DNA from 3 places in the Bacillus cereus group sp. RP43 genome. Region 1 is predicted to be linked to each of the others. Evidence: riboswitches for the same ligand, from Rfam matches in the RefSeq annotation. Region 1 holds a riboswitch; each other region holds the start of a gene.

Region 1 (3,280 bases):
TTGAAAGGCTTTCTCTAAATAAATCCCCGTTGGCTTTGCTACTAAAATAAATAAGAGCATTGTAATAACGACTGCAACCCAAATCATAATGAATGATTCCCCCTAATTAAAACTTTTCTGGATTTAATAATGCGTATACTAAGTACACCGTAATCGCTGCAACAATAACCGATAAGGCAATCATCATGATTGCTTCCCTTCTTTCACAACTTTATCTGACCAACTTGCAAGACTTGCCATTGATGCGACTAACCCAACAAAAATCCCGATCATTACAACATCTAACATAACTACCCCTCGCTTTTTGTTAAAATTTACCATCTAGTTATCAAAAAAAGAACACTAAGCTCTACTTAGTGTTCGAAACGAACAACACAAAGTAAACCTCCTCTCTAAACGCTTACGAGGTTAGCTGTCGGATTCGGGCCTAAAGAGTAGCCCTACTTTCAAAATTGAAAGATTCACCCCAAGTGACGATGCACAAAATTGGTTCCCCCGCTCCATTTCTGGAACTCAGCGATTTTAGGTTTTTTTTGGAAATTTCATAAATGATTTATGAGAGTAAATATACTCCTCTATATTTAACTTGTAAAGAGGCAAATTACTGAAAATAAGAAAATATTTTGTCATTTAAACGCTTACATTACATGTTATTAATATTCTTTCATCTATTTTCTTGTCTTTTCTTTCTTTTTCATAGAAATGATCTTTTAAATATGAAATAAAAAGAGCGAATTACATGAAGTGCATAGCTTGTTGCACTCAGCATTCGCTCTTTTTTCATTCAATCTTTATTCTCCACGCAAAAATGCACGTAAATTTCTCCCCCGAATATAAACTTGTGACAGTTCTGCATGTAGCTGCTCATATTCGATAATATCCGTTTTTAAATATAAGGCATCTTTCGATGGCAATATTATATATGGCCTTGGGAAAATAGGATCGAGCACTACCAATTCTTGAACTCGCTCTACCGATACCACCCAACGATTCGCTATATCTCCTAGTAACAGTACCTTCATCTTCGTTTCCCCCACCCTATTCAAAAAATAAAAAAGAAATATTATCACAGTTCGTAAACACTACAAATTTAGCTCCAATTGTTTCATAGAGCCTGGCTGGATAGTGTTTATTCTTTGTAACAACAGTAATAGGTGCTTGAAAAGAAAAACGAATGCGTTCTGTGAAAAAGCTAACTATCGGAAGCTCATCTCCTAATAAAATTACTTTCTTAATCCGCTCGCAAATACTAGTAAAATCCTGCTCCTTATTACAGCTATAAGTCGAATCAAATCCACAATTCCTAACTTCAGCTGCTATCTCTTCATTTGCTGTAAAAATAATTAACTCACGCTGAAATGCTACTAGCTTTCTTAAACTCTTTATCTTATTTTCTTCTCCAACACAAATAAGCGTTAATTCCATGTACCTCATCCTCCTTAGCATAAAAGAACTCAAACATAGATTGATATTCTCCTATACTAATCAGACCGATAAAGTGATGTATCCATCATGGCACCGTCCTCTCTCAAGACGCTTACGAAGTTAGCTGTCGGATTCGGGCTTTGAGAGTAGCCCTACTTTCAACATTGAAAGATTCACCCCTAGTGACGACGCACAAATTGGTTCCTCCGCTCCATACATTTAGACTCAGCGTATTACAAAAAATGTATTCTGGCTGATATATTACTCCTGAATTTAGAAAAAGTAAACACAAAAAAAAGCCAGTTAACAAACTGGCTTTTCATGTCTTTATATACGTCTATTATTCATCTTATATGCAAAATGATTCGTTGGTCCATGACCACTTCCAATATTCAATGGCTCTTCAATCGCTATACTAATAAATTGTTTTGCCTCTTGAACTGCCTCTTCAATTGAATACCCTTTAGCAAGTCCTGCTGTAACTGCAGACGCGAATGTACATCCGCTTCCGTGCGTTTGCTTCGAAGGAATTCGTTCACTTCTAAATTCGATGAACTGCTCACCATCAAAGAGTAAATCAATTACTTCATTACCTTGATATTCTGCATGTCCGCCCTTCATAAGAACATATTTAGCCCCTAATTCATGCAATACTTTCGCAGCTTCTTTACTATCTTCTATATTTTGAATCTCCATCCCAGTTAACACTTCTGCTTCAGGAACATTCGGTGTTACAACAGTAGCTAGTGGCAATAAATATTCTTTTAATGCTTGTACTGCTTCTTGTTGTAATAATGACGCACCGCCTTTAGCGATCATAACAGGATCTAGTACAATATTATTCCAGCCAAATTTCTTAATATGCTCTGCCACAATTTGAATAATTTCACTGCTAAATAGCATCCCTAGTTTCACAGCATCTGGTGTTAAATCCGTACCAATTGAATTCAACTGTTCCGTAATTCCTTCTAAAGAAACAGGATATACCCCTTGAACGCCAAGCGTATTTTGAGCAGTAATTGCCGTAATAGCTGTCATTCCATACACACCAAGCTCTTGGAATGTTTTTAAATCTGCTTGAATTCCAGCGCCGCCTCCGCTATCAGATCCTGCAATCGTTAAAGCTTTATTCACTTTCATCCCACTCATCCTTTTCTATCCAAAATAGCGATGATAAATTATTTTCGCTTCGCTTATATCTTTCGTTCCATGTACAAGTACACGGCCATCTTTGAAAGCAACTAATCTCTTTTCTCCAACCGAAAATGATAGTAAATATGGATTTACATTCAGATCATTCACACGATCATTCAGCAATTTTTTATATTGTTCAAAATCCATTTCCTCTTTATGAGGTGGTCTAATTTGAACTGTATTTCTCCCGCATAACACCGCTGTTTTTGAAGTGTTTTCTTTATTTAAATATGGGTATAGTGCATTCTCACCACACGAAGGACAATTATGCTTACGAAGTTTTTGTACATTCATACATGAATATTCATTTTTCCATACATCAAACGACACAAGTCCATCTCGAAGTGATTCATAATCTTCCACTAACAGTTTAAGAGCTTCTGTTACTTGATGAGAAACGACAAGAGATACAGCAGGTGATATAATCCCCGCTGTATCACATGTCGCTCCGCCAAGCGGAATCGATTGTAATAAACAAGATAAACATGGCGTTTTGCCTGGAAGAATAGTATAAGAAAGACCGTAACTTCCTACACATGCCCCGTAAACCCATGGAATAGAATATTTTTGCGCTATATCATTCACAATGAAACGCGTTTCGAAATTATCAGTCGCATCGATGATTACATCAACATTTTTAACGAGTTCTTCTAACTCTTCA
Region 2 (3,280 bases), 1.0 Mb from region 1:
ACTGTAATAATCCCGCTGTTAAATGGTATCGCTCATTTAACACTATTACAAAAGGAATTCGGCGGGGAAAAAGTAATGGGCGGTTTATGCTTTATTGAGACGACGTTAAACGACCAAGGAGAAATTGTACAAACTAGTGCTGCCAACAGACTTGTATTTGGAGAAATTAAGCCTCGAGATTCAGAGAGAATAAAGCGTATTATTCAAGCATTTATAGGTACGAAAGCTAGCTTTGTTTTAAGTGAAAATATTACGCAAGATATGTGGCATAAATATTTATTTATTACTGTCATGTCAGGCGTTACAACATTAATGCGTGCACCGATAGGACCAATTCGTGAAAGTGAAGGTGGACGTGAATTTATCCGAAATTTATTTGAGGAATCTGTACAAATTATGAGGGCATTAGGAGCTCCAGTTAAAGAAGATATTGCCCAGGAACATATGAAAACAATTGATAAAATTTCTTATGATATGAAGTCCTCGATGCAGCGTGATATGGAAAAAGGTTCGTTTATTGAGGGGGAGCATTTGCAAGGTTACTTACTGGATTTAGCAGAGCAATTTTCTTTAGAAGCACCATTACTAGGAGCGGTATATCAAAATTTGAAGGTGTATGAAGAAATGACATTTAACAAATCCGTAATAGAATTAGATGTATGAAATAATAAAAAAGATAGCAATATATAAGTGTATTGCTATCTTTTTTATTTGCGTATGACAAATTATTTATTTCTTTTAATTCTTTCTGTCAAATTTATTTCCTGTTCACGTTTACCATATAACTGATTAATTTCATTTGCTACTGCATCTAAATATGAGTCGGAAAAAAGCGGTTTCTTCTTTTTAGACATACGGGTCTCCTTTAAGGGTTTTTTAGTATTCATTATGTATATTTATCGGCGGATTATGCGCAATGATTTTAAATTTTTTCTTTTTAAAAATTTTTGTTTACATTTTGAAAATAAAGGAGTATTATAATCCACAGTTTCAATTTTCTAAATCGCTGAAACCGCACGGTACGGGGGACCCGTTCTTATGGATTGGTACATAATCCAATGGGGTGAATCCTTGAAGAAGGTAGGGCTACTCATAGGCCCGAATCCGACAGCTAACCTCGTAAGCGTTATATTGAGAAGGAAGGTGGAGCTTGTGCGACAAAAAAATTAATGTCTACAAGTCTATTTCTTGATGGCTTGTAGACGTTTTTTGTTTTCTGAAGAAATAGTTTATTGGCTGTAACAAGCAGAAAAGTTCGTACAAAATTATTGGAGAGTGGACAGCAGTGGTTTCATCTATTAAAAGATTTTTAATTGGAAGACCGTTAAAATCAACTGAGTTAGGCGAACAAAAGCTTAATAAAACAAAGGCGTTAGCAATTTTGTCTTCTGACGCTTTATCATCGGTTGCTTACGGTCCAGAGCAAATTTTAATTGCTTTAGCAGGTCTTGGAGCAATTGCGTATTGGTATTCAATTCCGATAGCTGTTGGGGTATTAGTATTATTGACAGCTCTTATTTTATCTTACCGTCAAATTATTTTTGCTTACCCTCATGGTGGGGGCGCATATGTTGTATCAAAAGAAAACTTAGGGATGAATCCAGGCTTAATAGCTGGAGGGTCTTTATTAGTTGACTATATTTTAACTGTTGCAGTAAGTGTATCAGCAGGTACAGATGCGTTAACATCTGCTTTTCCTAGCTTACATGCACATAATGTAATCATTGCGATTATATTTGTTATATTTATAACCATATTAAATTTACGAGGTGTAACAGAATCAGCTTCCGTTTTAGCATATCCTGTTTATTTATTTGTTTTAGCACTATTTATATTAATTGGTGTAGGGATATACAATATTTTAACTGGTCACGTTTCACCGACTTTACACACGCCGATTGGAACGCCGGTTGCGGGAATTAGTTTGTTTTTACTGTTAAGAGCATTTGCATCAGGTAGTTCGGCTTTAACAGGTGTTGAAGCGATTTCAAACGCAATTCCAAACTTTAAAGATCCTGCACCAAACAATGCAGCGAAAACTTTGCTTGCAATGGGCGCATTACTTGCTGTGTTATTTTCAGGAATTGTATTTTTAGCTTATTATTACGGAATTACACCGAGTAAAGAAGTAACTGTTGTTTCGCAAATTGCTGAACAAACATTTGGACGTAATTTCATGTACTATTTCATACAAGGCACAACAGCTTTAATATTAATTCTTGCTGCTAACACAGGGTATTCTGCATTTCCATTATTAGCAGTTAACCTTGCAAAAGATAAATTCATACCGAGAATGTTTACGATTAGAGGAGACCGTCTTGGTTACTCAAACGGTATTATTATACTTGGAATCGCTTCGATTATTTTAATTGTAGCTTTCCAAGGTCAAACAGAACATTTAATTCCGCTATATGCAGTAGGTGTGTTTATTCCATTTACACTTTCTCAAACGGGTATGGTATTAAAATGGCTTCGTGAAAAACCTGAAGGATGGGCTTTAAGATTAACGGTTAATTTAATTGGTGCAGTCATTAGTTTTATCGTTATGAGCATGTTCTTTTTAACTAAATTCGCACAAGTTTGGTCGATCCTTATTTTCTTACCTGCTATTATCTTCTTGTTCCATCGAATTAAGAAGCATTATGATGCAGTGGGTGATCAATTAAGTTTAAAAACTTGTGAGCCTCTTATTCCGATTGAGGGGAATGTAATTGTCGTTCCTGTAGCTGGTATGACTCATGTAGTAGAAAATTCATTGAACTATGCGAAGGCTCTTTCTGCAGATCAAGTTATCGCTGTATACGTTGCTTTTGACAGAGAAGAGGAAAAGAAATTTGAAGAGAAATGGAAGAAGTGGCAACCTGAAGTAAGGCTTGTTACATTGCATTCTCATTATAGAAGTATTATTCAGCCGCTCACTAAGTTCATTGATACAGTGCAATATAAAGCGAGTGAATCAAATTATCGAGTTACGGTCGTTATACCACAGTTTATTCCGAAAAAAGGCTGGCATAACATTCTTCATAATCAATCAAGTTTATTAATACGTGCGTATTTACTCTATAAGAGAAATGTTGTTATTACGACAGTTCCATATCATTTGAAAAAGTAAGAAGATTTTTTAAGGATAGTTTCACGAAAGTGAAGCTATCCTTTTTGTGTATACGCTATGCATTATTGCATATTCAACTGAAAATTATATTAATATAATTTTGTTTGTTGTGAGTAAGTAGTGTTTTCTGTTGGGATGTATGGATATTTTAATCGGGGAAGTGAAACG
Region 3 (3,280 bases), 2.2 Mb from region 1:
GATGTAAAAAAGCCTGACGAAAACGATAATGGCTTATAGCAATTCCTAACCATGCAATAAATCCACAAAGTCCTGAAGCATTCAAAAGCCATATAAATGCTTGCCCTTCTCCAAATAAAGAAGCTGCAAACGCTACGATTGACACAGCCGTTGTCATAAGTAAAGCATTAATAGGAATACCTTGTTTATTTACTTTTTTTAAGCAATTTGGAGCTTTCCCTTCTTTTGCCATTACCCATAACATTCGGGTTGCAACATACATTCCAGAATTACCAGCTGATAGAACAGATATCAAGATAACCGCATTCATAATAGAAGCTGCAAATGCGAATCCAATTTTCTCAAAAACTAGGGTAAAGGGACTCATTGTAATATTACTAATGTCATTGTTAACTAGATTCTGATCTGTATAGGGAATTATGACTCCAATTATGCAAATGGTAAGTATGTAAAATAAGAGAATTCTCCAAAAGATTTGCCGCACAGCTTTTGGAATATGCTTTTCAGGAGCCTTACTTTCTCCAGCTACAACTCCGACCATTTCTGTACCTTGGAAGGAAAACCCCGCAATCATAAACACACTAAAAATGGAAAGAATACCTCCATGAAACGGTGCGTCTCCAATTGTTAGATTGTGAAATCCAATAGGATTCCCTTTGAAAATTCCGAATATCGTGGCTATTCCTAATATAATAAACGTGACTATAGTAATAACTTTTACAAGTGAAAGCCAAAACTCCATTTCTCCATAATGCTTCACTGAAAGAATATTAATTCCAAACATAAACAGTATGAATAACGCACTCCAAAGAATAGATGGACTATATGGAAACCAATATTTCATAAGAATAGCTCCTGATGAAATTTCAACTGCAAGAGTAATAGTCCAGCTAAACCAGTAATTCCAACCAATCGCAAAACCAAATGCAGGATCTACAAATTTAGCAGCATATGTACTAAAAGAACCAGATGTAGGCATATACGCTGCCATCTCTCCCAAGCTGGTCATCAACAGGTAAACAATACAACCCATCAACAAATAAGCTATAATTGCCCCACCAGGTCCTGCTGTATGAATCGTATTTCCACTTGCAATAAATAACCCAGTTCCAATGCTTCCACCTATAGAAATCATTGTTAAATGTCTCATCCCTAATTCTCTTCTTAATTCAGAAGGCTGGGAGTTAGAAGAAAAAGAAAAAAGTGAATTTCTCGTTTTTATGGGTGTTTCTTTCAAGTGTCTCATCCTTTTTTTGAATTATTTTCTAAAAAAGAGTATAAAAAAAGACACTAAAGTTCACCCAGTGTTTTTAAAAATCACCATAGTATCCCCTCTCGAAACGCTTACGAGGTTAGCTGTCGGATTCGGGCCTTGAGAGTAGCCCTACCTTCATTTAAGAAGGATTCACCCCGAGTGCAATCGCACAAAATTTGGTTCCCCCGCTCCATATGGATTCAGCGAATTGTGATATGAATTTATGTACAATATATTACTCCTATGCCCTCTTGTTTGTAAACAAGAAAATTAACGTTTTTTCAGCGGTAGATTTTTCGCGCTGTACACTTTATTTATAATTTGAATTCTTAAATTAAACTACATACTTAAAAAAAGTGAGAAGATAATTTGCTTAATAAAAACAGAGTATCTTCCTAATAAATTAATCTGAAAAATTATTTATGAAACGAGTTTTAGACCAATTGCGGCACTTAAAACCATACCTATAAAAACAAGTCTTCTCCAATCTTTTGATTCGTCATATAAAACCATACCTATAATTGCACCACCAGACGCACCAATTCCAGTCCAAATTGCATAAGCTGTTCCCATAGGTAGTGTTTCCATTGCATAAGCAAGGAATATAAAACTTAATCCAAATCCGAGGATTAAGAAAACTAATGATTGCCAATTTCGGTCTTTATGCAGTTTATTTATCATAGCAACACCAAACATTTCAAACAAACCTGCTAAGATTAAAGAAATCCATGCCATTACGATTCGTCACCTCCCTGAACTTTGTCATCTGTGACTAATTTCAAGCCAATTACTCCAGCTAATAAAAATAAAATCAAGAGTACTTTTCCCACTTTAAACGGTTCACCGAAGAATAGGATTTCAGAAAAGACAGTTCCAGCTGTACCTAACCCAACAAAAACAGCATAAACGGTTCCCACGGGAAGCTTTCTTCCTGCCATAATCATTAAATAAAAGCTGAAAAATATAGCAATGATAGTTCCCGTCCAAGTCCAAAAGTCATCAGCATATTTTAAACCAGTAACCCAAAAAATTTCAAAGAAAGCAGCAACAAATACTTTAATCCAGTCTTTACTCATCTAAAAGACACCTCCAGTTTTATTTTTACCAAAAAAAACAAAAAAAGCCTAAGAGATAATTGTTACACAGTTAATTGTGGAATATTTTAAATTTCTGTCACCTATTTTGCACTTAATGTTTTATACCTAGAAAGCTCACTAATCAGTTTTTAACACATTGGTGTGCCATAACTTTTAAAAGTTCAACATATTTTTTTGAATTCATGTAATCAACATGTTGATTTGCGAATCTCTTCATATTATCTTCTCGCTTCCCTTACTGTTTTTTTCTAATTTAGTTCAACTTCCTTGTTACATAATATTATTATGATTAAATATAATTTGTATGAAGGCTTAAGGAACGGTTGCTTTCATTTGAGTTATTTTAAATTTAAAAGCTTTTCATAATTAATACCAATGTATATTAGATATGAAAGAATGTAATATACAACATGTAAGGTCTCAATATAAAATGTTTTTTATTTGTAGCTGATATTGTAGCACTTTCAGGAAACACCAAAACATATAGTAATTAATTTAATTAAGTATCTGCAGAATCACTGTTTACTAAAAAGATGTCCACATATCTGTTCATGTTTACCTAGATTAAATCACAAAATCTCTTAAAAAAGGTATCTGTACCGTTTATTAGTTTTCATATACTTATTACATACCCAAGACGTAATCCTCCTATATACCGCCTATTACTAGAGGAAAAAATTGAATTTACAGAAGTGTAAGGTTTAAAAGAGACTGTAAAATAAGCATTAAATTATATTTAATAAGGAAGGGAACTAAAGCTCTCCCCTTCCTTTTCATATCAATTAAATATTTTTATGATAATTAAAACTTTTCTTACTTTACGACGTATAAGTGTAAGTAAATAATAAAACTCAACAAACATACATGTAATTTTGATCTTTGGTCTGCAGATTCCTTAATTACGCATTGTATTTTAATGCTATTAATT

What was found. A riboswitch is a leader RNA that binds a small molecule or an ion and turns the genes downstream of it on or off. The one in region 1 is predicted to bind cyclic di-AMP.
Region 2: another riboswitch for cyclic di-AMP. It lies ahead of QCI75_RS17675 (APC family permease); the one in region 1 lies ahead of QCI75_RS23030 (hypothetical protein).
Region 3: another riboswitch for cyclic di-AMP. It lies ahead of QCI75_RS11620 (amino acid permease); the one in region 1 lies ahead of QCI75_RS23030 (hypothetical protein).

The regions. Positions count from the first base shown of each region.
Region 1 covers NZ_JARVHQ010000001.1:4,422,039-4,425,318, forward strand. The annotation lists gene kdpA (potassium-transporting ATPase subunit KdpA) at 1-87, opposite strand, end outside; gene kdpF (K(+)-transporting ATPase subunit F) at 107-187, opposite strand; gene QCI75_RS23020 (SipW-dependent-type signal peptide-containing protein) at 184-288, opposite strand; cyclic di-AMP (ydaO/yuaA leader) riboswitch at 384-529, opposite strand; gene QCI75_RS23025 (hypothetical protein) at 792-1,022, opposite strand; gene QCI75_RS23030 (hypothetical protein) at 1,039-1,425, opposite strand; cyclic di-AMP (ydaO/yuaA leader) riboswitch at 1,519-1,666, opposite strand; gene thiD (bifunctional hydroxymethylpyrimidine kinase/phosphomethylpyrimidine kinase) at 1,753-2,574, opposite strand; gene thiF (thiazole biosynthesis adenylyltransferase ThiF) at 2,581-3,280, opposite strand, start outside.
Region 2 covers NZ_JARVHQ010000001.1:3,381,599-3,384,878, reverse strand. The annotation lists gene panE (2-dehydropantoate 2-reductase) at 1-663, shown strand, start outside; gene QCI75_RS17680 (hypothetical protein) at 726-854, opposite strand; cyclic di-AMP (ydaO/yuaA leader) riboswitch at 995-1,141, shown strand; gene QCI75_RS17675 (APC family permease) at 1,286-3,112, shown strand.
Region 3 covers NZ_JARVHQ010000001.1:2,208,599-2,211,878, reverse strand. The annotation lists gene QCI75_RS11620 (amino acid permease) at 1-1,237, opposite strand, end outside; cyclic di-AMP (ydaO/yuaA leader) riboswitch at 1,326-1,471, opposite strand; gene QCI75_RS11615 (DMT family transporter) at 1,676-1,990, opposite strand; gene QCI75_RS11610 (DMT family transporter) at 1,990-2,331, opposite strand.